DNA from 3 places in the Bradyrhizobium septentrionale genome. Region 2 is predicted to be linked to each of the others. Evidence: riboswitches for the same ligand, from Rfam matches in the RefSeq annotation. Region 2 holds a riboswitch; each other region holds the start of a gene.
The links. Region 2 has a riboswitch for cobalamin ahead of metE (5-methyltetrahydropteroyltriglutamate--homocysteine S-methyltransferase). Riboswitches for the same ligand answer to the same signal wherever they lie in the genome.

Region 1 (10,497 bases), 1.3 Mb from region 2:
TGAAGACGGCAAAACCTGCGAGGCCCCACATCAAGCCTTCGTGCCACGAGATCGGCTCGCCAGTTGCGCCGCTGCGAACCGAGAAGAAGCCGCACAGCAAAAGCGCAAAGCCGATCCCGGTCAGGATGTTCGCCCCCGCCGTATAGAAGGTGCGCTCCAACCCGTCTCGCGGCTCCCAGGCCTCCGCACCATGATCATGAGCGGCTTGATCGTGCACCAGGATTGCACGCGGCGGGGCTGAGGCCTCGTGCTTGTGCTCGGCCGCCTTCTCGTAGACCTCGGCCTTGAGGATCAGGGGGACGGTGCCGAACTGCTGGACCGCCGTGACGATCAGGCCAACGATGAAACCGGCAATGACCGACGAGAAGACGATCGAGCGAAACGTGCTCATGCCAAGGCGGTCAGTGGCAGGGGAACGCGTTGGAGTGGCGCACGTCGTGCGCCGCGTTGTGGATCACGTCGATGTGCGAGAAGCCGACCACGCCGACGATGAACAGACCGAGCGTCATCGCCATCAGGGACTGGGCAAGCCGTCCGACCTGTCCGGTGGCAACCGGCAGATCCGTGACTTGAGCTTGCGTGACCTGGGGTTGGCTCATGGTCGTTCTCCACGTTCGATTTGCTCGGCTTCTAGCAGCTTTCGCGCGATGTCGCGACTGGTAAGATGCAAATTTGTTGCAACAGGGATGCGCTTGCGCAGGATTTTCGCGCGCGCCGCTGCTCTAAACGCTTCTTCAAACTGGCAGAAATAGCCGAGACAGGCATCCGGCGTCGGGTCCGTGCCGAGCAACGTCCGGAATGCGCCCCGATGCACCGCGCAGATCGCGCTGTGCTCCGGGACGCCAAAGACCAGGGAGGCGATGTCGGCGCGCCAATGTGCGTCGCGGCTTGGGGCGCCGCCGGTGGCCGGAGCTCCGTCAGCGTCGGATGGTGAATTCACCCGGACCTCGCCGCGATTCCCATTTGGCCTTCTCGAGCTCCGGACGGTCGCATTCCGCCTGGGGGGTGCCGATGCAGAGGTAGCCGATGAATTTCCAGGCGTCCGGTATTTCCAGAATCTCCTGAATGCGCGCCGGGTTGAGGATCGAGACCCAGCCGAGCCCGATGCCTTCGGCGCGCGCGGCAAGCCACATCGAGCAGATTGCAGCCACCACGGAATATTCTGTTGTCTCCGGCATCGTCGCACGCCCGAGGCCGGAGCCGATGTGGTCGGTCTTGTCGGCAAATACAGCGAGATGGCCGGGCGACTCCTCGAGGCCTGATAGCTTCAATGCGGCATATTTCGCGGCACGCTCGCCCGAGTAAGACCGCAGCGCATCGGCGTTGCAGGTCTTGAAGTCTTCGATCACCGCGCGGCGCCGTGCCGCGTCGTCGACAATCACGAACCGCCAGGGCTGGCTCAACCCGACCGAGGGGGAGAGGCAGGCGACCTCGATCAGCCGCTCGATCGTACCATCCGGCAGCGGATCGGTTCGGAAGCGCCGCACGTCGCGCCGCCACACGAACAGCTCCTGCAGTTGCCGGCGAAACGCATCATCGAACGAGACCATCGCGGGGCCTTTGGCTGGATCCATCGCGGACGTCACTTGAGCTTCATCGGCAGGCCCGCAACGACGAACTCGACCTCGTCTGCCACGCCGGCGATGGTCTGGTTCATGATGCCGGCGGCATCGCGGAAGGTGCGCGCCAGTGCGTTGTCGGGCACGATGCCGAGACCAACCTCGTTGGTGACCAGAACGACCGGGCTGTGCTGACGCGGCAGCGCATCCGCCAGGCGCGTCACTTCCTCGGACCAGTCGCGCTCCGCATGCAGCAGGTTGGACAGCCAGAGCGTCAGGCAATCGACCAGCCTTGCGCCGCCGCCGTCGGTCTCGGACAGCGCGGTGACAAGGTCGAGCGGCACCTCGCGTTCGATCCAGTCACCGCCGCGCCGCGCGCGATGTTTGGCGATCCGCTCGTCCATTTCGGCATCGAGCGCCTCGGCGGTCGCGATATAGACCGGCCGCTCCGGAAAGCTGCGCGCGCGCAATTCGGCGCGCCGGCTTTTCCCGGACCGGGCTCCGCCCGTGATCAGAATGACGGCCATGGGATCTCCTGTCTACGTCCGCTCTAACCACCAATCGCGGTGAAACACAAAGCCGAAATCCGCCACGGAGGGCTTGCACTCGGCCAATGTCTTGCGCATCAGGGGGATCGCGGCGAGGAGAGGGTTAAGTGGGTTTTGCGGGAGCGATGGCGGTGGCGATGGCGGTGGATGCCCTGATCGGCTGGCCGTCGCCGCTGTTTGCGCGCATCGGGCATCCCGTGACCTGGCTCGGCCGGCTGATCCATCTTGTCGACAGCGCCTGGAACCGGGACGCCGATCCGCCGGCGTTTCGCCGCCTCGCCGGTGTCGCGGCCGCTTTCCTGGTGATCGCGCTGGCGACGGCTCTCGGTTGGGCGGTTCAGTCCGTGCTCGCATCCGGATGGGTGCGCGTCGTCCTTGTGGGTGTGTTGGCGTGGCCGCTGGTGGCATTGCGCTCGCTGAATGAGCATGTCGCGGCGGTGGCCAATCCCATGGCATCCGGCGACATCACGGGCGCACGCTCGGCGGTTGCGCAGATTGTCGGACGCGATCCGGCAACGCTCGACGATGCCGGCATCGCGCGCGCGACCCTCGAGAGCCTCGCCGAGAATGCCTCCGACGGCATCGTCGCGCCGGTGTTCTGGGGTGCGCTGTTCGGCCTGCCGGGAATCCTCGGCTACAAGGCGATCAACACGCTGGACTCCATGATCGGCCATCGCACCGAACGGCACGACGCCTTTGGCTGGGCGGCCGCGCGGATCGACGATCTCGCCAATCTCATTCCGGCACGGCTGACCGGGCTGTTGTTCGTGGTGCTCGCGCCGCGGCCATCGCAGGCGTGGTCATGCATGTTGCGTGATGCTCGCCGTCATCGCTCGCCGAATGCCGGCTGGCCGGTGGCGGCGATGGCCGGCGCGCTCGGCGTGCGGCTCAGCGGTCCCCGCATCTATCACGGCAGCATCGCCGATGAGCCCTGGCTGAACGAGGGCGCGCGCGATCCGGCTGCCGCCGACATCTTCGCCGGGCTGAAACTCTATCGTTACGCCATGATGCTGCTGGCCGGGGCGTTCATAGTCCTGGCGCTGGCGTGAAGGAGCGGCGCATGCGCGAGCACGGCGGAAACCTCGATGTCGCCCGGCAACGCTTCGGCGGCGCTGCGGAGGACTGGATCGACCTGTCGACGGGGATCAATCGGGTGCCTTATCCTGACGTCGATGTGGAGCCGCGGCAATGGAGCGCCTTGCCGCCGCGGTCCGAGATCGAATCCCTCCACGCCGCCGCGCGGCAGGCTTACGCGACCGATGCGCCGATCCTGGCAATGGGCGGTGCGCAGGCCGCCATTCAGCTGCTGCCGCAGCTGGCGTCCCGGGGGCGGGCGCGCATCCTTGCGCCGACCTACAATGAGTATGCCGCAGTGTTGTCGGCCGCCGGATGGGACGTCGACGAGGTGTCCGATCTCGCAGCGCTTGCGGGCGCCGATCTTGCCGTCGTCGTCAATCCGAACAATCCCGATGGCCGGCACCATGAGCGGCGCGAGTTGCTCGCGCTACTGCCGCGCGTTGGGCGGCTCGTGATTGACGAGAGTTTTGCGGACGCCGTGCCGGACCTGTCGTTTGCAGGAGAGGCCGGACAACCGGGACTCTTGATCCTGCGCTCATTCGGCAAATTCTACGGACTTGCCGGCTTGCGGCTCGGCTTCGCGATCGGCAGCGAGACGGATATCGCCGCGCTTGCGGCGATGGCGGGCCCATGGCCGGTTTCGGGGGCCGCAATTGCGATCGGCCGGCGGGCGCTGCGCGATCACGACTGGGCAAAGGCGACGGCCGCACGGCTGGCGGACGACTGCGTCAGGCTCGATGCAGCGGTGCGATCGCAGGGTTGGACCCTGGTCGGTGGCACGCCGCTGTTCCGTCTCTACGAGACCGGCGACGCGCTGGCCGCGCAGGACAGGCTTGCCCGCGGGCTGATCTGGTCGCGCGTGTTTCAGCAAAAACCGGGATGGCTGCGCCTCGGTCTGCCCGGCAGCGAGGCCGAATGGTCCCGGCTGTCTGCCGCGCTGTCGCGCTAGCGCGCCAGTGCGAGCAGGCCCTCGACATCGAGATGGGTCTCGATGTGTTCGGCGAGCGCGTCGAGCGCGCTCTCGACCCGGGCGCCGTATGGCTGGTCGGCCACGGGAATATCGAGCTTTGCAAGGAACGCCTTGCGGAATTGGTCCGACGTGAACAGGCCGTGCAGATAGCTGCCGTGAACGCGGCCATCGGCGGAAACGGCACCTTCAGCGGCGCCGTCGAGCGACGCAAATGGCCGCGCGCGATCCGGACCGTCGGTGCGCCCGATGTGAATTTCATAGGCGCTGATCGGCTGAGCTGTGGCAGCATGCAGCGCGCTGACGCGTGTCAGCGTCTTCTGTTCGGTCATGATAGTTGTGACATCAAGAAGCCCGAGGCCGCGCGTTTCGCCGGCGGGACCCTCGATCCCGTCGGGATCGGTGACGCTCTCGCCGAGCATCTGATATCCGCCGCAGAGGCCAAGGACATGGCCGCCGCGGCGATGATGCGCCAGGAGATCGATGTCCCAGCCTTGCGCGCGCAGGAAGGCGAGATCGCCGCGGGTCGATTTCGAGCCGGGCAGGATGACGAGCTTCGCATCACCCGGGATGGCTTCGCCCGGCCGCACCATCACGAGATCGACGCCGGGTTCGAGCTTCAGCGGATCGAAATCGTCGAAATTGGCGATCCGTGACAGCGCAAGGAAGGCGATCTTGCACCGGCCGGGCTTGCGCGCGTCGGCGAGCCCGAGCGCGTCTTCAGCCGGAAGTTCGCCGGCGCGGGCAAACCACGGCAGCACACCAAAGCCGCGCCATGCGGTGCGGGCTTCGATCAAGCGGTAGCCGTCGTCGAACAGCGTCGGATCGCCGCGGAACTTGTTGATGACAAAACCCTGGACCATCGCGGCATCCTCGGGATCGATCACCGCCTGGATACCGACGAGTTGCGCGATGACGCCGCCGCGGTCGATGTCGCCGACCAGCACCACGGGGACGTCAGCTTTGCGCGCAAACCCCATATTGGCGATATCGGATTTGCGCAAATTGACTTCGGCGGGGCTGCCGGCGCCTTCGACCAGCACCAGATCGGCGCGATCCTTGAGGCGCCCAAAACTCTCCAGCACCGCGCCCATCAGCGACGGTTTCATAGCGGAATATTCGCGCGCGCGTGCGGTCGCGATCCGCTTGCCGTGCACGATGATCTGGGCACCGACATCGCTCTCCGGCTTCAGCAGCACCGGGTTCATGTCGGTGTGCGGCTCGACACCGGCGGCGAGCGCCTGCAGGGCCTGCGCACGTCCGATCTCGCCGCCGTCGATGGTCACGGCGGCGTTGTTGGACATGTTCTGCGGCTTGAAAGGCAAGACGCGCAGGCCGCGCCGTCCGGCAGCGCGCGCCAGGCCCGCGACGATGAGCGACTTGCCCACGTCCGAGCCGGCTCCCTGGATCATCAATGCGCGCGCCATGGTGCTTGTCAGAACTCGACGCCCGGCTGGGCCTTGATGCCGGAGCGGAACGGATGCTTCACCAGCGTCATCTCGGTGACGAGGTCGGCGATCTCGATCAATTCATCCTTGGCGTTGCGACCGGTGAGCACGACATGCGTCATCGGCGGCTTCGACGTGGTCAGGAAGTCGACGACATCGGCGATGGCGAGATAATCGTAGCGCAGTGCGATGTTGATCTCGTCGAGCACGACCATGCGCAGGCTCGGGTCTGCGATCAGCTGCTTGGCCTTTTCCCAACCCGCTTGGGCCGCCGCGATGTCGCGCGCGCGATCCTGCGTTTCCCAGGTAAAACCTTCGCCCATCGCGTGGAATTGGCAGAGTTCGCCGAAATGCCCGGTGAGCAGGCGGCGCTCGCCGGTATCCCAGGCGCCCTTGATGAACTGCACCACCGCGCAGGGAAAGCCATGCGCCACGCAGCGCACGATCATGCCGAAGGCCGAGGAGGACTTTCCCTTGCCGGCGCCGGTATGAACGATGATCAGACCCTTTTCGCCGCTCTTGGTCGCCATGATCTTGTCGCGGGCGACCTTTTTTTTCGCCATCTTGGTCGCGTGGCGCGCATCCAGCGAAACCTCGCTGCTGCCGACCTCGTCTTCGGCGCCGTTTTCTTCAGAAATCATGACGTTCCTTCGGCTTGACAAGTTCGAGCCACGGACGAATGGTGGGCCCGCGTTGGTTCCTGTCCTACGACAGGCGAAGAGGGAATGCGATAGGGCTCAAGGTGGGCCCGAAAAGCAGCCGCCCCCGCGACCGTGACCGGAGAGATGCCCAAAAGCCACTGATTCCCTTCAGGGATCGGGAAGGTGGGTATCGAGGGAGAAATCTTGCTCCGCAAGCCGGGAGACCTGCCAACGCAACGTGTAGTGAGACCGGCGGACGGGGTGTTCCGCGACGGGGAACGAACCCATTCACATCGGTTCGTGTGCCTCTTCGCCTCCCGCTGTCAATCCAGGATGGGCGATGAGCGTTACACTTCATGTCTGCATCACCTGCCGCGCCGGCCAGACGCTGGCGGAAGGTGAGCTCGCGCCCGGTGCGCGCCTGCATGCCGCGCTTCTCGAGGCCGGCGTGCCAGATGACGTCAATCTTGTTCCCGTCGAATGCCTGTCGGCGTGCAGCCAGGGTTGCTCGGTCGCGCTCAGCGCGCCGGGGCGGTGGTCCTATGTCTACGGCCGCCTGTCCGCTGATAATGCCAGGGATGTGATCGCCGGTGCCTCCGCCTATGCTGCGGCGCCTGACGGCATCGTGCCGTGGCGCAGCCGTCCGGAAATCTTCCGCAAGCAATCACTCGCTCGAATCCCACCCCTTGCCGTCGTGCCGGAGGCCGCAGAATGACTACGCTCGCCAAGGTTCCGGTCACCGTCGTGACCGGGTTTCTCGGGTCCGGCAAGACGACGCTGATCCAGCATCTGATCCGCAACGCCAACGGCAAGAAGCTTGCGGTGCTAGTGAATGAATTCGGCAGCGAAGGGGTCGACGGCGAGATACTGAAGTCGTGCGCGGACGCCAATTGCCCGACCGAGAACATCGTCGAACTCGCCAATGGCTGTATCTGCTGCACCGTCGCCGACGATTTCATCCCGGCCATGGAGCAGTTGCTGGCGCGACGCGTGAGGCCCGATCACATCGTGATCGAGACGTCCGGCCTCGCTTTGCCGAAGCCGCTACTAAAAGCGTTCGACTGGCCGGAGATCCGCTCGCGGATCACGGTCGATGGCGTGATCGCGCTGGCCGATGCGGAGGCGGTCGCGGCCGGCCGCTTTGCGTCGGATCCCGCAGCAGTCGATGCACAGCGTGCGGCCGACGACAATCTCGACCACGAGACGCCGCTGTCCGAAGTGTTCGAGGACCAGATCGCTTGTGCCGATATCGTTCTGCTGACCAAGGCCGATCTCGCCGGCGCGGAAGGGATCAAGGCGGCCAAAGCGGTGATTGCAGCTGAAATGCCGCGCGAGGTTCCGATGTTGCCGATCGTCGACGGCGCCGTCGATGCGCGCGTGATCCTGGGGCTCGAGGCCGCGGCAGAGGATGATCTCGCGTCGCGTCCGTCGCATCACGATGGCGAGGACGAGCACGAGCACAACGATTTCAACTCCGTGGTGATCGATCTTCCCGAGGTTTCGGATGTCGAGGAACTGGTGGCGTCGATCAAGGGACTGGCGCGCGAGCAGAACGTGCTGCGCGCCAAGGGCTACATCGCGGTCGAAGGCAAGCCGATGCGGCTGCTCGTGCAGTCCGTCGGCGAACGCGTGCGGCATCAGTTCGACATGCCCTGGGGCACACGGCCGCGGCAGTCGAAGCTGGTCGTGATCGGCGAGCATGGCGACATCGATGAAGCTGCGATCAGGGCGCGACTAGGTGTCTGATGCACGTCGTCTTCCGCGAGAGCCGCGGCCTTGAGGAGACCGCGACGCCAAGGGACCTCGGCCAGGATCCGGCCGATCTCGTGGTGTTGTCGTTTTCCGACAGCGATCTCGCCGCCTTCGCGGCCGGCTGGCGGCGGGGCCGCGCCGCGCTGCCGTCGCTGCGGCTCGCCAATCTCGCGGAGCTGCGCCATCCGCTCTCGGTCGATACCTATATCGAGCGCACACTGTCGCACGCGCGCGGCATCCTGGTGCGGCTGATCGGCGGCGAGCCCTATTGGTCATACGGGCTGGCCGCGGTGCATCGTCTGGCGAAGGAGCGCGGCATCGCTTTGGTGGTGTTGCCGGCCGATGGCCGCGACGATCTGCGGCTAGATGAATTTTCCACGCTGCCGGTCTCGACGCTGCGTCGTCTGAAGGTGCTGTGCGACAAGGGCGGGCCTGTCGCCGCGCAGGCCGTGATCGCGCAATTGGCGCTGGCGTCCGGGCTCTATGCCGGGCCGGTCGTCGGCGAGATCGATCTGGCCGAGATCGGCGTCTACGATTCGCGGCGCGGTGTGGTCGCGGCGCTGCCGGCATCGGATGGCCGGCCGCGGGCGCTGGTGACCTTCTATCGTTCCTATCTCGCGGCCGGCGATACGGCGCCGGTCGATGCCTTGATCGAAGCGCTACGTGAGAAGGGCTTTGAGGCCTACGGCGTGTTCGTCGCCTCGTTGAAGGCGGCTGATGTCGTCGATTGGCTGCGCGCTCAGTTCGCGCAATGCGCCCCAGCCGCCATCGTCAACGCGACCGCATTCTCCGCGGCCGGCGATGACGGCACCACGCCGTTCGATGCCGCGTCATGCCCCGTGTTCCAGGTCGCACTGTCTACGGCTCGCCGCGAGGATTGGGCCGAGTCGTTGCGCGGTCTGTCGCCCGGCGATCTCGCGATGCATGTGGTGTTGCCCGAGGTCGACGGCCGCCTGTTTGCGGGCGTGGTGAGCTTCAAGTCGGCGAGCGAGCGCGATCCCGATCTGCAGTTCGCGCATCTTGCGCATCGGCCGGATGGAGAGCGCGTCGCAGCGGTTGCCGCGCGCGTGGCAGCCCGGCATCGGCTTGCCGACAAGCCCGCGCAGGAGAAGCAGCTCGCACTCGTGCTGTCGAACTATCCGGGCCGTCCGCACCAGATCGCGCATGCCGTCGGCCTCGATGCGCTTGCCTCGGTCGAGGCGTTGCTGGCCGATCTCGCGACCGCGGGGTTTGATCTTGAGCCGGTGGCGTCGCTGGGCGACGCGCTCTTGCGCCGGAAACTGACATGGGACGTGGCCGAATATCGTGCGGCCATCTCCAGCCTTCCGCAGCAGCTGCAGGACGATCTTGCGCGCGCATGGGGCGCGCCGGAGGACGATCCGAACTGCCATGACGGTGCGTTTCAATTCGCGGCGATCCAGTGCGGCAAGTCCGTCATCGCCGTTCAGCCGGAGCGCGGCGATGTCGGTCATCGCGATGCCGACTATCACGATCTGTCGCGCACGCCGCGCCATGCCTATGTCGCGTTCTATTTGTGGCTCAGGCAGCAGCGCATCGATGCCGTCGTCCACATGGGGGCGCATGGCACGCTGGAATGGTTGCCCGGCAAATCGGTTGCACTGTCGTCCGCGTGCTGGCCGGAAGCGCTGATCGGCGATCTGCCTGTTATCTATCCCTTCATCGTCAACGATCCCGGCGAGGCCGCGCAGGCCAAGCGGCGGATCGGCGCCGTGACGATCGGCCATTTGCCGCCGCCGCTGGCGCAGGCGACGGTGCCGGAAGGCCTGCGCAGGCTCGAGCGCTTGCTCGATGAATATTCGACAGCTGATGGTCTCGATCCGGCACGGCGGCAGCGCCTGATTGCTGACATCCGCGAGGAAGCGCGTCACGCCGGGCTGGAGGACGATCTCGGTCTTGCCGCGTCGGTCTCCGCGGCCGAGGCGATTCCGCAGATCGACCGTTTCGTCTGCGATCTCAAGGAAAGCCAGTTCGGCGACGGGCTGCATGTGTTCGGGCAGGGCGCTTGCGGTGCGGAGGAGAAAGCGGCGTTACGCGATGCGCTCTCCGGCCGGCGCGTCGCGCCAGGACCGTCGGGCTCGCCCTATCGCGGGCGGCGCGATGTGCTGCCGACCGGGCGCAATCTGTTTGCCGTCGATCCCCGTGCGGTGCCGACGCCGTCGGCGCATGCGCAAGGCGTGAAGCTCGCCGAAGAACTCCTGCGCCGTCACCTGCAGGATCACGGCGACTGGCCGAAAGGGCTCGTCGTCGACCTCTGGGGTTCCTCGACGATGCGCACCGCCGGCGAGGATTTTGCGATGGCGCTGCATCTCGCCGGCATCGCGCCGCGCTGGGATCACGGATCGGGCCGCGTGGCCGGCTATGACATCATAGCGCCTGCGGAGCTCGGCCGTCCCCGCATCGACGTCACGCTGCGCGTATCGGGGCTGTTCCGCGACGTCTTCTCGGGTCTTGCCCAGTTGTTCGAGGCGGCCACGGAAGCATTGT
Region 2 (10,497 bases):
ATGCGCATCGGGGAACGGATATCGCGGAGATTCGCTCACCACGATGCCGGGCTTCCCTCGGATGTAGCCAGGCATCCGGACGTGCCCGGCGAAAAAGTCGTTTTTGACGCGGACGCGGTCGCCCCGCTGAAAGGTCTCGCGGTCGGGCAGGTTGGTGCGGCCGGGTGCGCTCGGCTCGGACAGAGGTACAGTTCCCTGAGCCAGGTGCTCCAGCTCCTCGCGGCTCACGATGCCCTTCTCAACGCATAGGGTCAGCAAGCTAGTCAGCGATCGCTCATAGTAGCTGGCCGAAAGATAATAGCGCGCGGGCATGCGCTCGATCGCGTGACGATATTCATCCATGTTGAAGATACCGCGCCGGACGGCCATGCCGTACAACGCGTTAACTCGCTTTTCCCAAGCGGCGTGGAATGCCGGAGCGCCGGGCGCGTAGCGTATCGTTCCGAAACCCTGGCGGCCGCCAAGATCGTGAATGCCGTCCATCGTTCACCTCATTCCGCAGGGGCGTTACAGCCGCGCGACGCCAATCATGGATTCCTTGGTCACGATGTCGATCAGCCTGTCTTCAGGCCAGCCGACGGTCTCCGGCGGTTGGACCGGGATCACCATGTAGCGGGTATCGGCCGTCGTATCCCAGACGCGGATCTCGATTTCGGGCGGCAGATCGAGGCCCATTTCCCGCAGCACCGTGCGTGACTCGCGGACCGCGCGGGCGCGGTAATCGAGATCCTTGTACCAGTCGGGCGGCAGTCCGATGATAGTGAAGGCGGTGCAGGAGCACAGCGTGCAGACGATGACGTTGTGAACGGTCTCGGTGTTCTCAAGCGCCACCAGATGGCGATGATGCGCCGGCATGCTCAGACCTAGTTCGGCGACGGCATCCTTGCCATTCGCAAACAGCCGCTGACGGAAGGCGGGATCGGTCCACGCTTTGGCGACGACCCGGCCGCCATTGCGCGGCACCCATTCCTCTTCGGCTGCATGGGTCATGGTCTCGATGAAAGGCTTGGGCTCCATGCCCCGCTGTTCGAAGACGGCTTCGATCGCGGCGACCCGGTTCTCGACGGGGGCAACTTGCGACGGGCGGGATTGGGTATTCATGGGGCTTGCCTCCGACCAACGTCCGAAACGACGACCAAGATTGACACAATGGACACGCCCTTACCAGCTTCCGGGCAGGCAAGCTGGCGGGCAAACTAACGCGGGTTTCCACAATCGCGCAGAAGTGTTCGTAATTCCCGTATCGGCGGAAAGACCTCCTGATTCCAGTCGGCGCCTTGTTCGTCGAACGCGGCTTGCTCCATCTCAACGATTTCGCAATCCTCGGCGAAAACGCGATCGGTGAACCAGGCGAGGACCGGCCACGCCAGATCGAGCACTCCGGGAATTTTGGGCTTACGCACCGACAGCACGATAAAGGTCCGGTTGCGGCGCTGTTCGGCATCGACTGGCGTGTACCCCAGCCACACGCTCAAAACTGGCTTGTCGTCGCGGGTCCACATGCGGAGCGTCTGATAGGGGTAATCCGTCCGCACCGTCATGAGGTCACGCGCCGTGCGGGCGCTGCCGCGCAGGCTCCCGACAATCACCGTCTCGCCGAGCGGCGGCTTCTGATCCGGACGAGCGAAGCTGTAGTCGACCTCCATCCAACCGTCGCCCTTGCGGCTAGAGCATTTTCCGACCGGAAAGAATCGGGTGGGGATTCCCAAAACGGCGCGAGTCAGATTCAAGCTGCATGCTGGCGAGGGAGGCCAGCATGTATGGCCAGGGCGCTTTCGGTTGATCTTCGCCAAAGGGTGGTAGCCGCGATTGACGGTGGCATGTCCTGTCGACAGGCTGCTGAGCGCTTTGGTGTCAGCGCGGCCAGTGCGATCCGCTGGCGCGGTCGCCTCAAGAAAGTTGGCGACATCGTTCCTAAACGCCAGGGCGGTGACCGCAAATCGCAGCGCATCGAAGCGCATTCGCAATTGATTCTGGAGGCGGTGACAGCGAGGCCGGATATCACGCTTGCCGAGTTGCGAGAACTGTTGAAACGTCGTGGAATATCGACTGGCATCGCGTCGCTCTGGCGTTTTTTCCAGCGCAGAAAGATCACACTTAAAAAAAGACAGCGCACGCCGCCGAGCAACGGCGCGGCGATATAAATGCCGCACGTGAGGAGTGGTTCGAAGGGCAAATCGACCTTGACCCTGAGCGTCTCGTCTTCATCGACGAAACCAGCGCCAACACCAAAATGGCGCGGCGTTACGGGCGCTCGCCACGCGGCGAGCGATGTCGTGCAGCTATCCCACACGGACATTGGAAGACGACGACGTTCACCGCTGGATTGCGCTCCGACGGTCTGATCGCGCCGCTTGTTCTGGACGGTCCAATGGATGGCGACGCTTTCCTGGCCTACGTCGAGCAATTGCTCGCCCCATCGCTGCGGCCGGGCGATACCGTTATCATGGACAACTTGCCCGCTCACAAGGTCCATGGCGTTCGAGAGGCCATCCAGGCGGTCGGAGCTAGCCTGCTCTATCTTCCGCCCTACAGTCCAGACTTCAACCCGATTGAAATGGCCTTCTCCAAACTGAAAGCGCTGTTGCGGGCCGCCGCAGCGCGCACCATGCCCGATCTCTGGCAAGCAATCGCCAACGCTCTCAAACGCTTCTCACCCGAGGAATGTCAAAATTATCTCGTCGCGGCTGGTTACGACGCAACGTGATCGGAAAACGCTCTAGCAAGGTAGCGCGGCGTGACCTTGCCTGTGGTGCGGCGGTGCAGGAACTGATGGTTCATGTCCATCAGGTTCTCGTGCATGAACGTGTAGTGGCAGCGGACAATCTTGCCGAACCGGCGGCTCTTGTACCCCGGCTCGGCAGCGTGCCCGATCTGTGCGAGCGGATCGGCCGCCGGCGCGGTGCCCGGCCAGACGAAAATGATGCCATTGCTCTCGAAGCAGGGATACGACCTGACGCCGTTGGGCAGCTTGCCCTTGCCGAGATAGGGGACATCGACGCATTGGCCCGAGCCGTCGTAGCGCCAGCCGTGATAGCAGCAGCGTACGGTGCAGCCATCAACGGTACCTTTCGAGAGCGGCACCTGACGGTGCGCGCACCGGTCTTCCAGCGCAAACACATCGCCTTCGACCGAGCGAACCAGCACGATGGGCTCGCCTGCAAAATGCCCAGCGAAAGTCCTGCCGGGCTTTAGTTCATGCGACCACGCGATTGGATACCAATAATCCGGATGGGATCCGACTTTTCGGAGGTCGGAATGCGAGCGGGATGCGGTCGCCTCAACGCTGAGATTTCCAACTGTCATTGCCTGATCAAGCGGCTCCTGTCGGCCCGAGGTGCATGGTCATGATCTGCTCGGGTGTCTGGGTGACTTCGACACGCTCGGCGTCGCCGCCGACGAAGGCGAGGATGGTTCGCTCGCCGTCATGCCACATGCTGCCGACAAGGGCGATGTTGATGTGGACGGGCTTGTTCGTCTCGTGTCGCGTACATTCGATCCAGAAGCGCATCGATGACCTCAATGAAATGATGGAGCGCGCGATGTATCCGCGCGCTCCGGGAGCATGCCTCAGGAGGCGTGCCGCATTTCGCGTGCGGCCGCCACCATGTTGACGAGGGCAGGGCGCACCTCTTCCCATTTGCGGGTTTTTAGGCCGCAATCCGGATTGATCCAGAGCTGGGAGTCGGTCAGCCGCTTGCGCGCGAGCGAGAGCAGCTCGGCCATTTCGCTGACCTCCGGAACGCGGGGCGAATGGATGTCGTAGACGCCGGGCCCGATCTCGTTCGGATACTTGTAGGTCTTGAAAGCGTCCAGCAGTTCCATCTTGGAACGCGACGTCTCGATCGAGATCACGTCCGCATCCATGGCGCCAATCGCGTCAATGATGTCATTGAACTCCGAGTAGCACATGTGGGTGTGGATCTGGGTCTCGTCGGTCACGCCGGTCGAGCAGATGCGGAAGCTTTCGACGGCCCAGTCGAGATAGGTTTTCCATTCCGACTTCCGCAGCGGCAGGCCCTCGCGCAGGGCAGCCTCGTCGATCTGGATCATCTTGGCACCGGCCTTTTCGAGGTCAGTCACTTCGTCGCGGATCGCGAGCGCGATCTGCCGGCACGCCTCGCTGCGCGGAATGTCGTCGCGGACGAACGACCAGTTCAGGATGGTCACCGGTCCGGTGAGCATGGCCTTCATTGGCTTCTGGGTCAGCGACTGCGCGTAACGCCACCATTCGACCGTCATCGGCTTGGGGCGGGAAACATCCCCGAAAAGGATCGGCGGGCGGACATAACGTGAGCCGTACGACTGGACCCAGCCGTGCTTGGTGAAGGTGAAGCCCGACAATTGCTCGCCGAAATACTGCACCATGTCGTTGCGCTCGAATTCGCCATGCACCAGCACGTCGAGGCCAATTTCCTCCTGCCAACGTACGGCGCGGGCGGTTTCTTCCTTGAGGAATTGCTCGTACTGCGCATCGCTCATCGCGCCCTTGCCATGGGCGGCCCGCGCATTGCGGACTTCCGTGGTCTGCGGGAACGAGCCGATCGTCGTGGTTGGGAACGCTGGCAGCCCGAACCGCGCGCGCTGCAATCCAGATCGCTTCGTGAAGACGTTCTGGCGCCGGCGCATGGCGTCGTCGATCGCCATCATCCGCTTCGCCACGTCGGCATTGTGAATCTTCGGCGACGTCTCGCGCGAGCGAGCCGCGGCGTCCGATGCTGCCAGCGCGTCGGCGACCTTGTCCCGGCCGCCGGCGAGCGCCGTGCCCAGCGTGGCCAGTTCGGCGATCTTCTGCACCGAGAAGGCAAGCCAGCTCTTCACGTCCGGATCGAGGCTGGTTTCCTGTTCGAGGTCGATCGGGACATGCAGCAGCGAACAGGAGGGCGCGATCTGCACCCGGTCCAGGCCGAGCTTCGCGACCGCCGGTTCCAGCCGCTTCAGCAAGGCGGAAAGGTTGGAGCGCCAGATATTGCGCCCGTCGATCGCACCGAGCGACAGGGTCATTCCCTTCGGTGCGGCGCTGACGATCTTGTCGAGTTGCTCCGGCGCGCGCACAAGGTCGATGTGAAGTCCGGCGACCGGCAGCGATAGCGCGGTATCGGCGTTGTCGCCCAGGCTGCCGAAATAGCTGGCGAGCATGATCTTCAGGCCCGGCACCATTTCCGCCAAGAGCGCGTAAGTCATTTGAAGCGCGCCCTGGGTCTCGCGGTCTGCGTACAGCACCAGGCACGGTTCGTCGATCTGCACCCATTCGCAGCCTTCGGCGACGAGTTGCTGCAAAACCTTGACGTAAACCGGCAGCAGGACTGGCAGCAGCGATAGCGGGTTCAGCGCCGCGTCCTTGCTCTTGCCAAGCCTGAGGAAGGTCACCGGTCCGAGCAGGACGGGCCGGGTTTTGTAGCCGAGCGCCTTGGCCTCCCGATATTCATCGACCGCCTTGGAGGAGGATAGCTTGAAGATCTGGCCAGCGCTGAATTCGGGCACCATGTAGTGGTAATTGGTATCGAACCACTTGGTCATTTCCTGCGCAGGCACGCCGTGTGAAGAGCCGTGCGCGTGATGCGCATGACCGCAGCTTTCATCGTGTTCGGAGCCCTGCGCGCCGCGGGCCATCGCGAAATAGGTCGCCAGCGACACATCGCCGCCTTTCCAGCCGTACACTTCCGGAATGGCGCCGACCATCACGCTGGTGTCGAGCACCTGGTCGTAGAATGAAAAATCATTAGACGGGATGACGCTAACGCCGAGGGACTTTTGGCGGGCCCAGTTGGCGGCGCGCAGGCCGACGGCCGTTTCACGCAGCGCCCGCTCGCTGGATTTGCCGGACCAGAAGCTTTCGAGCGCCAACTTGAGTTCGCGGCGCGGTCCTATACGCGGTGTTCCAAGTGTTGCGACGGGAAGTGAAGAAATAGACATGGCTTACCCCGATGTTGGGGGCGTGGGCCACGTGACACGTCTGGACTCCGGGCAAAAGGTGGCGCGCGGGGTCGCAACCGCACCACCGAGACACCCCGCCCGAGTACGTTCTGTTGTCGAGGCAGGTCTCCTGGCTCACGGGTCAGTGCTGTTGTCCGGTCTTCCCAAGACCCTCGCGGGCCTCAGTGACTTTGTTGGACAACAACTCACCGCTTACAGTTGCGGGGGCAGCGCCGGCTTTCAACCGGCTTCCCTCTTAGCTCCGGGCCAAACGAGCCCGCAGAACCACGACAGCACTGGAGTTAAGGTCAAGTCCGGCCGCAGTCAATGACCGTGACTGGAAACACCTTGGTATTGCTCAATCGCCCGTTACCGGCTTGTCCTCAAACCCCTAGAATTGGGTTCCGATTTCAATCGGTTCGCGGCCCTGACGGCGCCGGTGCTGGTTGGTGTCCCGGAGCGAACAGCGTCGGAAAGAAGGGCTATCTAGAGCCCGCGACCCGCTGCGGCATGCCTTCGGGAATAATGGTCTGGACGATGGAAGCATCGAGGGCCTCGTAATCGTGCAGTCCAATCGTTGCGTATAGTTCCGCTCGCGTCTGCATCCGATCGACTGCCTTGTGCGTGCCGCCGTCACGCGCGATCGCGGCGTAAAGCTGTTCCTGCGCCTTGTTGGCGACCCGAAGCGACGACACCGGCCAGATCACCATCGAATAGCCCATCTCCTCGAATTCGGACGCGGTGAAGAAGGGCGTCTTGCCGAACTCGGTCATGTTGGCGAGCAGGGGGACGCCCGGCATCCGCTTGGCGAACGCGCGGAACATCTCGGCCGTATTGAGCGCCTCCGGGAAAATCGCGTCTGCACCGGCCTCCATATAGAGCTTGGCCCGGGCGACCGCACCATCGAGCCCTTCGCTCGCGGCCGCATCGGTTCGCGCAAGAATGACGAGATCACGCCGCGCCTTGGCGGCAGCGGCCACCTTGGCCGCCATGTCGTGCGCATCCGCCAGCTTCTTGTCGTTGAGGTGGCCGCACTTCTTGGGGAGGAGCTGATCTTCGATATGGACCGCGCCGGCACCGGCTTCCTCGAAGACGCGCACCATGTGCATGACGTTGAGGGCTTCGCCATAGCCGGTATCGCCGTCCACCAGCAGCGGCAGACCCGACGCACGGGCGATCTGGCGGATGAAGAACGCGACTTCGTCTACGGTGATGATTCCGAGGTCGGGCAATCCCATCGACGCCGTCATGGCCGCACCCGAGAGATACAGCCCCTCGAAACCCGCCGTCTTGGCCTGAATGGCCGACATGCCGTTGTGGGTGCCGGGCAGGCGAAGAATGCCCGGGCGCCTCAGCAACGCGCGAAAGCGGCTGCCGGCGGTTTCACGCGGAAGTTCTTCTGCGACGAGATAGGGCACGTGTTTCTCCTTACGCCGCACGGACCGATGCAGGCGGCAAGTCGCGCGCCTCCAGCGGGACATAGCTGCGGTTCTCGGGGCCGACATAGTTGGCGGCCGGCCGGATGATCTTGTTGTCGATCCGCTGTTCGATGACGTGAGCCGCCCAACCCGAAGTGCGTGAGATCACGAACAGCGGCGTGAACATCGCGGTCGGCACACCCATCGCGTGGTAGGAGACCGCGCTGAACCAGTCGAGGTTGGCGAACATCCGCTTCGCGTTGGCCATCACGGTCTCGATGCGATCGGCAATCTCGAACATGCGTATGCTGCCGGCCTCGACGCTGAGGTCACGGGCGACCTGCTTGATCACCTTGTTGCGGGGATCGGAGATCGTATAGACGGGGTGCCCGAACCCGATCACGACTTCCTTGGCCTCGATCCGGCGGCGGATGTCCGCTTCGGCTTCGTTGGGGGTGGCGTAGCGCTTCTGGACCTCGAAGGCGACTTCGTTGGCGCCGCCATGCTTCGGCCCACGCAACGCACCGATCGCGCCGGTTACCGCCGAATACAGGTCCGCGCCGGTACCGGCGATCGAGCGCGCCGTGAAGGTCGAAGCGTTGAATTCGTGCTCGGCATAGAGATTGAGCGAGGTGTGCATCGCGCGTTCATGCGAAGCTGACGGCGGCTTGCCGTGCAGCAGGTGCAGGACGTGCGCCCCGATCGAATCGTCGTCGGTCTCGACCTCGATACGGCGGCCGTTGTGGGCGTAGTGGTGCCAGTACAGCAACATCGAGCCGAGCGAGGCCATCAGGCGATCGGCGATGTCGCGCGCGCCTGGCGTGTTGTGGTCATGACTCTCCGGCAGCACGCAACCGAGTGCCGAGACGCCGGAGCGCATGACGTCCATTGGATGGGCTGCGGCCGGCAATTGTTCCAGCGTGTTGAGTACCGCGCGCGGGAGGCCACGCAGCGCCTTCAGCTTGGCCTTGTAGTTGGCGAGTTCGGCGCGGGTCGGCAGGCTGCCGTGCACCAGCAGATGGGCAATCTCCTCGAATTCGCAGACGCCGGCGACATCAAGGATGTCGTAACCGCGATAGTGCAGGTCGTTGCCGCTGCGGCCGACGCTGCAAAGAGCCGTGTTGCCGGCGACGACGCCGGAGAGGGCGACGGATTTCTTGGGCGCGGGTTTCACGTCAGTCATGGTATCCTCCCTATGATCCTGCCGCGCGTCGTGCCGCGGTCTGTGTATCCGGTTTCCAGTCGAAGATTCCGTGGCTGGCCGGGGTGCCCAACTTTGAGGCGTCGACCGTGAAGGTCAGCTCCGACAGTTCGCCGGCGCGCAGCGACGGCAGCCGCTCGACGGCGGCGAGGAAGCGATCCTGCTCGGCGGTTGCGATCACGCCTTCCGCCAAGGTACGGAACTTGCGGATGTAGTCAGGCCGCTTGAACGGGCGCGCGCCCAGCGGATGCGCGTCGGCAACCGCGAGTTCGTCGCTGACGGTCGAACCGCCTTTCAGCCTGACGACGACGCGCCCGCCGAAAGCCTTCTCCTTGGGATCGTGGCTGTGATAGCGCCGGGTCCACTCGGGGTCCTCGACGGTCGAAATCTTGTGCCAGAGCTCGACCGTCGACGGACGGGCCGCACGCTCGGGCGCGTAGGACTTTTCGTGGTGCCAGCAGCCGTCTTCGAGCGCGACCGCGAAGATGTACATGATCGAATGGTCGAGCGTTTCGCGGCTCGCTTTCGGGTCCATCTTCTGCGGATCGTTGGCGCCGGTGCCGATCACGTAATGGGTGTGATGACTGGTGTGGATGACGATGCTTTCGATCGCAGCGAGATTGCCGATCTTTGGCCCCATCCGCCGCGCCAGGTCGATCAGCGCTTGGCTCTGGTACTCCGCCGAATGCTCCTTGGTATAGGTGTCGAGGATGGCGCGCTTCAGTTCGCCCTTTTGCGGCAGCGGCACGGTGTACGAGGCGGATGGACCCGAGAGCAGCCAGGCGATGAAGCCGTCTTCGCCTTCCCATGCCGGCGACGGGGCGCCTTCACCGCGCATGACGCGATCGACAGCCTCGATCGCCATCTTGCCGGCGAACGCCGGGGCAAAAGCTTTCCAGCTCGAAATCTCGCCCTTGCGCGACTGACGGGTGGTCGTGGTGACGTGTAACGCTTGCTGCACGGCTTGGTAGATCGTCTCGGTCGAAAGGCCGAGCAGGGCGCCGATTCCGGCGGCCGCCGACGGGCCGAGATGGGCGATATGATCGATCTTGTGCTCGTGCAGGCAGATGCCCTTCACCAGATCGACCTGGATTTCATACGCCGCAGCCAGTCCGCGCAGCAGATCTTCCCCCGAGGCACCACAGTGCTGGCCGACGGCGAGCACGGGTGGAATGTTGTCGCCGGGATGCGAATAGTCGGCGGCCAGGAAGGTGTCGTGGAAATCCAGCTCGCGGACGGCGACGCCGTTGGCCCACGCCGCCCATTCCGGCGAATATTTCTGGCTGCTCGGTAGGCCGAAGATGGTCGCGCCGGGCTGCCGCGGATGCGCCTCCGCCTGGGCACGGGCGCTGACGACTGGGTGCCGCGCGATCGAAGCAGCCGCAACCGCGGCGTTGTCGATGATGCGATTGCCGATCATGTCGATGACGGGGTCTTCGATCCGGACCGGATCGGAAGCGACGGACGCGATCTTCCACGCCAGTTGATCGGCGCAGGCTAGATGTTCGGCGGACTTGTAGGTACGGACCTTGTGGTGCTTCACGAAACGGCTTCCTCTGACGTGTGGTGGCTTGTTGACTCGATTGCGGCGGGACGCCCGTTGGCGTCTACGGCAACCATCTCGAACGTTCCCCGAATGACGGATTGGCGCTGGCCGCTCATCAGGTTTTCACGGACCATCTCGACCGCGACCGTCATCGAACTTCTGCCGACGCGATCGACGCGCGCAATCAGCTCGATCAATTCGCCGACCCGGATCGGCTCGTGGAATTCGATCTTGTCGGACGTGGCCATGACGACGTTTCGGCGGGCGTGACGGGTGGCGGCGACGAACGCGGCCTTGCCCATCAGGCTCAAAGCGTTGCCGCCGAACAACGTGCCATAGTGATTGGCGAGGTCGGGAAACACGATTTCGACAAATCGGGTTTCGCCCGAGGGCTGGTCTTCACAGCATGTGCCAGC
Region 3 (10,497 bases), 4.4 Mb from region 2:
CGACCTCGAGCGCTTCGGCAACGCCCGCATCCTGCACATGACCGACACCCATGCGCAGCTGAAGCCGGTGTTCTTCCGCGAGCCCAGCGTCAATCTCGGCGTCGGCGCGATGGCCGGCCAGCCGCCGCATCTGGTCGGCAAGGCGTTCCTCGACCGTTTCGGCATCCGGCCCGACAGCGCCGACGCCTATGCCTTCACCTGCGTCGAGTTCGAGAAGGCCGTCGGCCGCTTCGGCAAGCTCGGCGGCTTTGCCCATCTGAAGACGCTGGTCGACAAGCTGCGCACCGATGTCGGCGAAAAGCGCTCGATCCTGCTCGATGGCGGCGATCTCTGGCAGGGCTCAGGGCTCGCCAACGCCATGAACGGCGCCGACATGGTGGAGGCCGCCAATCTGCTCGGCATCGAGGCGATGACCGGGCATTGGGAATTCACTTATGGCGAGCAGGTGCTGCGCGACAATCTCGCCCGCTTCAAGGGCGAGTTCCTGGCGCAGAACGTATTCCTGACCGAGGAAGCCGCGTTCAACGACGCCAAGGCGTTCGATCCGGCCTCCGGGCGCGTGTTCAAACCATCTGTCATCAGGGAGATCGGCGGGCATCGTGTGGCGATCATCGGCCAGGCCTTCCCCTATGTGCCGATCGCGCATCCCAAGCGCTTCACGCCGGACTGGAAGTTCGGCATCCGCGACGAGGAGCTGCAAAAGCTGGTCGACGGCCACCGCAACAACGACAAGGTGGAGGCGGTGATCCTGCTGTCGCATAACGGCATGGATGTCGATCTCAAGCTCGCCAGCCGCGTCACCGGCATCGACGTCATCCTCGGCGGCCACACCCATGACGCGATCCCGATCCCGATCACGGTGACCAATGCCGGCGGCGTCACGCTGGTCACCAATGCCGGCTCCAACGGCAAGTTCATCGGCGTGCTCGATCTCGATCTCGCCAAGGGCAAGGTCGCCAATGTCCGCTACCGCCTGCTGCCGGTGTTCGCCGAACTGCTGAAGCCCGATCCGGCGATGCAGACGCTGATCGACAAGATGCGCGACCCGCATGTCGACGACTGGAGCGACAAGCTCGGCACGGCCGACCGCCTGCTCTACCGCCGCGGCAATTTCTCCGGCACCGTCGACCAATTGATCTGCGACGCGCTCTTGAGCGAGCTCAACGCCGAGATCGCGCTGTCGCCGGGTTTCCGCTGGGGCCTCACCGCGCTCGCCGGCCAGCCACTGACCATGGAAGACGTGCTGTCGGAAACCGCGATCACCTATCCCGAGACCTACGTCGCCACCATGACCGGCAGCCAGATCAAGGACGTGCTGGAAGACGTCTGCGACAACCTGTTCAACGTCGATCCCTATTATCAGCAGGGCGGCGACATGGTCCGCGTCGGCGGCCTGGCCTACGCCTGCACGCCGGGCGAATCCGTCGGCAAGCGCATTTCCGAGTTGAAGCTTGGCAACGGCAAACATCTCGAAGCCGGCAAGCACTACAAGGTCGCGGGCTGGGCCTCGGTCAACCAGCAGAGCGGCGCGCCGATCTGGGACGTCGTGGCCAAGCACCTGCGCTCCGGCCGGCCGCCGAACCGCGACGAGCCCGGCGTGACGCTGAAGGGCGTCGACGACAATCCGGGGATGACGAGGCTCGGATGACGCGGCGCCCAGTCATCGCTGCGCTCTGCCTGGCGGCGCTCGCGCTTGCAGCACCCCTCGCCCGCGCCCAGCTGGCGCCGCTGCAGGACAAGCCGTTCGCCGAGCACAAGATCGTGCTGCAGCTCTCCGACAATGATCCGAGGAAGCAGGGCCTCGTCATCAGCGTCGCCAACAATCTGATGAAGCACTACGACCCCGACAAGGTCGCGGTCGAGATCGTCGCCTTCGGCCCTGGCATCGAGTTGCTCAAGCCCGACAATGCCAACCGCAAGCTGGTCGAAAGCCTGGTCGCGCAGGGCGCGCGGGTCGATATCTGCCTCGACACCGTCGACACGATCGAGCGCGACACCGGCAAGCGGCCCGACTACATCGCAGCCGCCACTCCGGTGCAGGTCGGCGTCGCGCAGATCCTGATCTTGACCGAGAACGGATACACGCTGGTCCGTCCCTGACGGAGCTGCAGGAGCAGGGCTGGAGGTTCGTCCGGCCTGGAGGCTCGTATCTATCTAGACCCGTCATCCTGAGGAGCCGCGCAGCGGCGTCTCGAAGGATGCACGGCCCTCGTGCTTCAACGCGCATTGTCCCTCCCCGCGGAAAGACCCGGGCCGTTCACCCTTCGAGACGGCTGCTGCGCAGCCTCCTCAGGATGACGGTGATGGACCCGTTTGGGGGATGGATTTGCTTTGAATCGACCCTATCTATGGAATAATATCCTCCATGTGACTCGGCCCGGAGCATAGGTAAGCCGCCATGATCTTTCGCCAGCTCTTCGACAGCGTGTCCGGCACCTACAGCTACCTGCTCGCGAGCCGCGCCGGCGGCGAGGCGCTGATCCTCGATCCGGTGCTGGAGAAGGCCGACCGCTACTGCAAGCTGCTGCAGGAACTCGACCTCAGGCTGGTCAAGGCCGTCGACACGCATCTGCATGCCGATCACGTCACCGGCCTTGGCGAGCTGCGCGACCGCACCCAGTGCATCACCATCATGGGCGAGCAGAGCAAGGCCGACGTGGTGTCGATGCGCGTTTCCGACGGCGACAAGGTGACGATCGAGGGCCTCTGCCTCGAGGCGATGTACACGCCCGGCCACACCGATGATTCCTACAGCTATCTGATGGGCGACCGCGTCTTCACCGGCGATACGCTGTTGATCCGCGGCACCGGCCGCACCGATTTCCAGAACGGTAGCGCGCGGGCGCAGTACGATTCGATCTTCAACCGCCTGCTCAAGCTGCCCGAAGAGACGATGGTATTCCCCGCGCATGACTACAAGGGCGACACCGTCTCCACGATCGGCGAGGAGAAGCGCTACAATCCGCGGCTGCAGGTCAAATCGATCGACGACTATGTCGAGCTGATGAACAACCTCAATCTGCCGAACCCGAAGCTGATGGATGTCGTGCTGCCCGCCAATATGCATGTCGGCCTGCACCAGGACGAGCTCGCCAAGGAAGGCCTCTCCCTCAGCGCCCGCGACGCCATCGCGAGCCTCGGCCGGCCCGATATCCTGCTGGTGGATTTGCGCGAGAGCGGCGAACGGGCCAAGCACGGCACGCTCGCCGGCGCGCTGCACGCGCCCTATCCCGGGATTTGCGCCACCTTGCAGCCCGGCGGCATGCTGCGCGAAGTCGCCGCCGCGACCGGCCGCCGCGTGGTGTTCTTCTGCGCCTTCGGCGAACGCTCGGCGATGGCGGTGGCGGCCGCGAAGAAGGCCGGACTGATGAACACCGCCCATATCGAGGGCGGCATGGACGCGTGGAAGAAGGCCGGCGGGCCGGTGGTGCACGGTTAGTTCCGTAGCCCGTTAGCCGCGCACAATTTTTATCACCGTCACCCTGTGAGGTGCGAGCGGAGCGAGCCTCGAAGGGCGACGGCCCCGCTCTGTCCGCGAACATGCGGAAACATCCGGGCCGTGCATCCTTCGAGGCTCGCAAGAGCTCGCACCTCAGGATGACGGGGTTAATTAGAGCGCTCGGCGCTTACCCGCTGCAGCTCCGCCGTCAACCGATCCAGCGCATCCGCCAGCATCACGCCGCCGCAGACGGTGAGCCGCTCCGGCAGCACGATGCGCTTGCCCGCCGGATAGAACCGCTCCAGCGCCGGATGCAGCAGGAAGGCGCGGCCGACATCCTCGGCACGATCGCCGGCCTCCGACACCAGGATGAAATCCGGCCGCAGTTTTACAATCGCCTCCAGCGAGGCAAATCCGCCGGCGCCGAAGCCGAACTCGCCGGCCGCATTGGTCAGGCCGGTTGCCGCCAGCAGCGAGCTGATCAGGCTGCTCTCACCCGACACAAAGCCGCGCCGTTCCAGCGGAAGCACGCGATAATGATGACCGTCAGCCACCGCCCGCGCCCGGGCGATGGCCGCATCGAGGCGCGCGATCTCGGCCTCTGCGCGATCCGGATGCTGCAGCACATCGCCCATCGCGCGGATCTGGTCCTTCACCTCGTCCAGCGTGCGCGGCACCGTGAACTCGACGAGATGCAGCCCCTTGGCCTTCAACAGATCGCGCGTCGCCCGCTTGTCGAACAGGCTGACGACGACAAGGTCGGGCTTGAGCAGCAGCACGTCCTCGGCTTCGCCCGACAGCCGCGGATAGTTTCGCGCCTTCTCGGCAGCCCAGGATTGCCAGGCATCACGGGAAAAACGGCTGAGCCCGAGGATCTGGTCCGGATCGGCCAGCGACAGCACGAGCTGGTCGCTGCAGACATTCATCGAGACGATGCGCGGTCCGGCGGCGGACGCGGCACCGCACGACATCATCCATGCCGCCGCTGCCAAGGCTGCGAGACACCGCATGCGCATCAGACGTCCGCCCACGGCACGATGACGGCCTCGCGCTGGAATTCGGCGCGATAGGCGCTGACCCGGAATACGCTGGCGAGAACCGTTTCCGACAAGGCCTCCGCCGGCGCGCCTTGCGCCGCCAGCCGCCCCTCCGACAGCACCAGCACATGATGGGCAAAGCGCGCCGCGAGCCCGAGATCGTGCGTCACCACGATGACCAGCACGCCGGTGTCGGCGACGTTGCGCAGCTTCTGCATCACATCGATCTGGTGGCGCGGATCGAGCGACGCGGTCGGCTCGTCGGCGAGGATCACCGGCGCCTCGACCGCGAGCACCCTTGCCAACGCGACGCGGCTGCGCTCGCCGCCGGACAGCTCGGTGACGCGGCGGTCGCTGAATTCAGTGACGTCGACCGCCTGCATCGCCCGCAGCACGGCCTCCATGTCCTTCGGCGACAACCGCGCCGGATCGGTCGCACCATGCGGATAGCGGCCGAGCGCCACGATGTCGCGCGCCGGCAGCGGCCAATGCACCATGTGCCCCTGCGGCAGATAGGCAAAGCGCTTCGCGCGCTCGCGCAGCGGCAGCGCGGACAACGCATCGCCGCCGATCCTGATCTCGCCGTCGGACGGGATCAATCCGGCGAGAGCGCGCAACAGCGTGGTCTTGCCGGCGCCGTTCGGGCCGACCAGCGCAACCAGATGCCCCGATGCCAGCGACAGCGAGACATCGTGCAACACCTTGCGGCGACCGAGCGACGCATCGAGCGCGATGGCGGACAGCAGCGTCATGCCACACCTCCGCCGAGCGCGCGGCGTTCGCGCATGATCAGATAGAGGAAGAACGGCACGCCGATGATCGAGGTCAGCACGCCGACCTTGATGTCGGAGGTCGAGGGGATGATGCGCACCGCGATATCGGCCGCGAGCAGCAGCGCCGCGCCGGTGAGCGCACTCGGCACCAGCAGCCGCGCCGGATCGTGACCGATCAGGGGACGCATCAGATGCGGCGCGATGAGCCCGATGAAGCCGATCGTGCCCGTGACGGCGACCGCGCCGCCGACGCCAAGCGCAACGCCCGCGATCACGAAGAGCCGCAGCCGCCCGACATCGACGCCGAGGCTCTGCGCGGCTTCCTCGCCAAGCGTCAGCGCGCGGAAGGCGCTCGCCTGGCTGAGCAGAATCGCGGCACCCGCGATGATGAAGGGCAGCGCCAGCGCCACATGCTGAAAGCTGCGGTCCTCCAGCGAGCCGAGCAGCCAGAACGCGATCTCCAGCACCACGAAGGGATTGCTGGAGAGATTCATCACCAGCGCGGTCGCAGCTCCCGCAAAGCTCGAGATCGCAAGCCCCGCGAGGATCAGGATCAACAGCCCGGCATTGCGGCCGGCGATCGCGAGCAGCGCGAACACCGAACCGAACGCGGCGATGATCGCCACCACCGGCAGCGCGTAGGAGCGCACATCGGCCAGGCCGAGCGCGATCACCAGCACCGCGCCGAACGCCGCCGATTGCGGCGCGCCGAACAGCGACGGCGAGGCCAGCGGATTGCGCAGCAGGCCCTGCAGCGCCGCACCTGACAGCCCGAGAATGCCGCCGATTGCGAACGCGAGAATCGTGCGCGGCAGGCGGATCTCGCGCACGATCACCTGCGCCACGTCGCTGCCGCCGCCGAACAGCGCTTCGATCACCGCAAGCGGCGACAGCCGCACCGGCCCGATGCCGAGCGAGATCACGCACAGCAGCACCACGAGCGCGAGCAGCGCCGCGGTGGCGCCCCATCGGCGCCGCGCCGCGACCTCGGCCGCCAAGGCAAAATCCTGCACGCTCATTGGATCCATGCTCTTACAGCGATCGCCGTGGCAGACAAGCGACACTCGATAAAAACCGTGGCCGCACAGCCATTGCCCGACTTGCGCCGGATTGACTTTGCCGCCCGGCCGAACCCTAGATGAACATGACGGTTCTTTCATGAGATGAAAAGGGAATGCGGTGCGGGGAAACTTCCCCAAGGCCGCGGCTGCCCCCGCAACTGTATGCGGTGAATCCTTCGTCACAGGCCACTGGGAATCTCGGTCCTGGGAAGGCGACGAAGGGTAACGACCCGCGAGCCAGGAGACCTGCCGTCAGCCGTGGTCACACGCGAGATGCCGGTCGGGGAGTACAGGCATGAGCTTCACCTGAGGCTGTTAGCACGATGGTGAGACTGGTTCGCGGTGACGTGCCACTGACGTTACCGAGGTCTCGCTTATGTTGTCCTACCCATTCCACCATTGGCGGCGGCGCGCGCTTCTGCTCGCGACGACGATGCTCGCGCCGGCAGTCTTCACCGCCGCCGCGCGGGCGCAGCAGGCGCCTGCTCCCGATCAGCTGCCGACCATCGAAGTCACCAAGCCGGGCGATCAGAACGTCACGCGCGCCAAGCCCGCTCCGGACGAAGCGCCCGCACCGCGCCGTCCGGCGCCGGGCACCGTAGAGAGCACCAATGTGGGCGGCGGAAGCGGATCCGGCACCACAGGGACAGGCACGGCCACCGGAACGGGCGGCACCAGCGGCGGGCGCCAGTTCGCCGGCATTGTCGGATCGTCCTCGGCCGTGATCACCGCCGACGACATCGCGCATTCGCCGGTACAGTCGCTGCCCGAGATACTCGCGCAGGTGCCGGGCGTGCAGCTGCAAACGCTCTATGGCGGGCCGAACGGCGCCAAGACCGCGGTCGACCTGCGCGGCTTCGGCGCATTCGCCACCGACAACACGCTGTTCCTGCTCAACGGCCGCCGGCTCAACGACGTCGACAAGGCCGGCTTCGATCTCACCACGATCCCGCTCGATTCGATCGCGCGCATCGAGATCACGCGCGGCAACAGCGGCGCCGTGCTCTATGGCGATAATGCGGTGGGCGGCGTCGTCAACATCATCACCAAGACCGGTGTCGGCGGTCCGCCGACGACAATGCGAGCCGAGGCCGGATACGGCTCGTTCAACACCCGCATGGCCGCCGTCTCCGCGGCGCTCAATGCGGGACCGTGGTCCACCTCGTTCTACGGCAACGGCATCAAGTCCGACGGCTACCGCGTCAACAATGCGCTCGACCAGCGCAACGCCGTCGGCAGCATCAACTACACCACGCCTGACCTGACCGCGTTCCTGACCGTCACCGGCAGCGACCAGAAGCTCGGCCTGCCCGGCGGGCGGCTGGTCGATCCGTCGATCGGCGTCAACGAGCTGCAGACCGACCGCCGGGGCAGCAGCACGCCGTTCGACTATGCCAACCAGCAGACCGCCAGCGTCACCGCCGGCTTCACCAGGACGCTGATCAACGGCGTCGACCTGATCGTCGACGGCGGCTGGCGGCAGCGCGAGACGCAGAGCGGCTTCTTCGGCACGGTGCCGACCATCAGCTTCGCCTCGACCTACAACGATGCCGCGCTGGAGACCTGGTCGCTGACGCCGCGGCTCAGCGTCAAGAACGTGATGCTGGGAATGCCGTCCACGATCCTGACCGGCATCGACTACTACGATTCGACGTTCCGTCAGGCCCGCGGCGCCTTCCAGGGCGTCGACCCCTTTCACATCTACAATATCGAGCAGCAGAGCGTGGCCGGCTACTGGCAGCATACGCTGGGATTGCTGCCGACCACCGACTTCGCCTATGGCGCACGCGTCCAGAATACCAGCGTCTCGGCGCGCGATCGCTACGACCCGAATGCGCCGTTCGCGTTCGACGCGCAAGCGTCGCCGCTCGACAGCAACGAGACGCAATATGCGCTCCATGTCGGCGTCGAGCATCGCTTCACCGACACCTTCTCGATGTTCGGCCGCGCCGCGCGGGCATTCCGCACGCCCGATGTCGACGAGCGCGTCGCGTCGGGTCCATCATTCGACCCGCTGACCTTCCTGCCCATCGCGCAGAATTTTGCGCTCAAGACCCAGACGTCGGAAGACGTCGAGGGCGGCTTCCGGGTCAGGACCAACCGCTTCCAGGTCCAGACCAGCGTCTATCTGATGGATCTCGAGAACGAGATCCATTTCAACCCGGTGCTGTTCTACAACGTCAACCTCGACCCTACCCGCCGTTACGGCTCGGAGACCAGCGCCTCGCTCAAGGTCAGCGACAGCGTGACCCTGCGCGGCGGCATGGCGATCACCCGCGCGGTCTTCCGTGAAGGCATCTGGGCCGGCAACGACGTGCCGCTGGTGTCGCGCTATACCGGCAATGTCGGCGTGACCTGGAATATCTGGCAGAACTACCTGGTGTTCGACGCCACAGCGCGCGCCTGGAGCTCGCGCATCATGGACAACGACCAGGCCAACACCCAGAGCCGGATTCCCGGCAACGCCACCGCCGATATCAAGCTCAGCGGGCAGGTTGACCGCTTCTTCTGGTCGCTCAGCGTCAACAACCTGTTCAACGCGCTCTATTACGACTACGCCATTGCGAGCTCGTTCACGGCCGGCCGCTTCTCGGCCTATCCGCTCCCGGGCCGCACCTACATGGTCAAGGCCGGCGCGACGTTTTAGAGCATGATCCGGCGCGGCGGGTGTGACGCCGCCGCGCCGTCTCACTCCATTACAAGCGCCAGCAAACTGGGGTAGAATTTCGGCAGCTGATTTAACCCGCGCAGGGGAAACGCATGGGCAAGGCCGGAAAGACGAGCAAGGGCGCCGACAAGCCCGGCAAAAAGTCCGACGAAAAGCCGAAGGCGCCGCCGCCACAAGCAGCGCCGCCGGACGACGAGTATGACGAGGATGGCGACATCGCCACCCCGAAGATCGACCGCTACGGCAATGACGACGAGCCGTTGTAGGACGCGGCACCATCCACCATGTCGTCCTGGCGAAAGCCAGGACCCATTACCCCTGAAGCGCGTTGGCGGGCGAGCTGCGGCCCCAGCCTTCTACCAAACTTGCAGTGGTGGTTATGGGTCCTGGCTTTCGCCAGGACGACGTGGTGAGGCATTGCGCATAAAATCGTCACTCTCGATCTTCTTGATACTGCCGCGATCCAGCAGGTGCGCGCCGAAGCCGCCGCGCGCCAGCGATGAGGCGATCTGCGGCGATGCCAGCAGCAGCGCCGTGGTCATCACCAGCGGCGCGGCGCTGAGCCAATCGAGCCGCACCGGCGTCAACTCTTCCGTGCTGCCGCGATAGAGACCGTCACCCGCGGCGATGCGGCCGCATTCCCTGATCAGCTCGCGCCTTGTGCCGTCGCGCGACGCGCTGCCGAGCAGCGCCTGCATTGCCAGATGGGTCCGCACGCCAGCGCGGCCGTCCGCCAGCGGAGCCGGCGTCTCGTCAAGCGAGACGCGCAGCAGCAGGTCGACCAGATCGGTGCCGGACCGGTATGCGTTCATGGGCTCGACCAGCCGCGGGTTGCAGTCGATCAAGAGCGGCGTTGCACTGTCGAGCGGCATGATGACGTCGACCGACAGCGCGCCGTGCCAGCCGAGATGCGCGCCGATAGTCTCGAGCGCGGCGCGGATCGCCGGCCGGCTCACGCTCTCCTTGATCGCCTCGCCGCCGCCGACGCCGGCTGCGATCTGACGGTAGGCGTGGAAGCCAGTGAGCGTGCCACGGCAGAACACCGACTGGGCCTTCTCGACGGTGCCGGTGATGAGGTCCTGCACCAGCACCTCGCCGGCAAAATCGCCAGCGGATTCGAGATCGTAAAGCGCGCGATGGAGGTCGCTGGCGTCGCGCACGAACCAGATGCCGCGGCTGGCAGTGCCGACCGACGCCTTGACCACCGATGGAAACCGCAGGCCGTCACGCAGCTCATCGGCCGAGTTCACGATCCGGGTCGGCGGCTGCGGCAGGCCGAGCTTGTCGAGCAGACGGCTGAAGCCGGCCTTGCTGTGGACGGCGCGATAGCTGGCGAAATCCGGCAGCGCCAACCCGGCGCGCAGCTTCAATCGATCCGCGGCGCGAGCGAACAGAAAGCCCTGTTCATGGGTCGGCAGCAGCACATCGAAACGTTGCGACGCCAACAGGCGCTCGACGAAGCGCAGGAAGCCGGCCGGATCGGTGCGCAGCGGCGGGCAATGGCGATATTTGCGGACGA

Region 1: linked by a shared signal. The riboswitch ahead of HAP48_RS32345 (DUF1636 family protein) and the one ahead of metE (5-methyltetrahydropteroyltriglutamate--homocysteine S-methyltransferase) in region 2 are both predicted to bind cobalamin.
Region 3: linked by a shared signal. The riboswitch ahead of HAP48_RS13010 (TonB-dependent receptor) and the one ahead of metE (5-methyltetrahydropteroyltriglutamate--homocysteine S-methyltransferase) in region 2 are both predicted to bind cobalamin.

Annotation. Positions count from the first base shown of each region.
Region 1 is NZ_CP088285.1:6,437,492-6,447,988, forward strand. It holds gene HAP48_RS32300 (CbtA family protein) at 1-391, opposite strand, end outside; gene HAP48_RS32305 (CbtB domain-containing protein) at 402-599, opposite strand; gene HAP48_RS32310 (hypothetical protein) at 596-940, opposite strand; gene bluB (5,6-dimethylbenzimidazole synthase) at 918-1,550, opposite strand; gene cobU (bifunctional adenosylcobinamide kinase/adenosylcobinamide-phosphate guanylyltransferase) at 1,583-2,086, opposite strand; gene cbiB (adenosylcobinamide-phosphate synthase CbiB) at 2,215-3,156, shown strand; gene cobD (threonine-phosphate decarboxylase CobD) at 3,168-4,133, shown strand; gene HAP48_RS32335 (cobyric acid synthase) at 4,130-5,578, opposite strand; gene cobO (cob(I)yrinic acid a,c-diamide adenosyltransferase) at 5,587-6,240, opposite strand; cobalamin riboswitch at 6,277-6,487, shown strand; gene HAP48_RS32345 (DUF1636 family protein) at 6,581-6,955, shown strand; gene cobW (cobalamin biosynthesis protein CobW) at 6,952-7,986, shown strand; gene cobN (cobaltochelatase subunit CobN) at 7,986-10,497, shown strand, end outside.
Region 2 is NZ_CP088285.1:7,711,640-7,722,136, reverse strand. It holds gene nthB (nitrile hydratase subunit beta) at 1-483, opposite strand, end outside; gene HAP48_RS38535 (nitrile hydratase subunit alpha) at 508-1,101, opposite strand; gene HAP48_RS38530 (hypothetical protein) at 1,197-1,646, opposite strand; one part of gene HAP48_RS38525 (IS630 family transposase) at 1,761-2,100, shown strand; one part of gene HAP48_RS38525 (IS630 family transposase) at 2,100-2,707, shown strand; gene HAP48_RS38520 (Rieske (2Fe-2S) protein) at 2,692-3,306, opposite strand; gene HAP48_RS38515 (hypothetical protein) at 3,314-3,511, opposite strand; gene metE (5-methyltetrahydropteroyltriglutamate--homocysteine S-methyltransferase) at 3,571-5,916, opposite strand; cobalamin riboswitch at 6,020-6,221, opposite strand; gene prpB (methylisocitrate lyase) at 6,399-7,334, opposite strand; gene prpC (bifunctional 2-methylcitrate synthase/citrate synthase) at 7,345-8,517, opposite strand; gene HAP48_RS38495 (MmgE/PrpD family protein) at 8,528-10,078, opposite strand; gene HAP48_RS38490 (acyl-CoA thioesterase) at 10,075-10,497, opposite strand, start outside.
Region 3 is NZ_CP088285.1:2,339,358-2,349,854, forward strand. It holds gene soxB (thiosulfohydrolase SoxB) at 1-1,648, shown strand, start outside; gene HAP48_RS12985 (DsrE family protein) at 1,645-2,100, shown strand; gene HAP48_RS12990 (MBL fold metallo-hydrolase) at 2,399-3,439, shown strand; gene HAP48_RS12995 (ABC transporter substrate-binding protein) at 3,607-4,413, opposite strand; gene HAP48_RS13000 (ABC transporter ATP-binding protein) at 4,455-5,228, opposite strand; gene HAP48_RS13005 (FecCD family ABC transporter permease) at 5,225-6,268, opposite strand; cobalamin riboswitch at 6,381-6,578, shown strand; gene HAP48_RS13010 (TonB-dependent receptor) at 6,687-8,957, shown strand; gene HAP48_RS13015 (hypothetical protein) at 9,071-9,244, shown strand; gene HAP48_RS13020 (ATP-grasp domain-containing protein) at 9,356-10,497, opposite strand, start outside.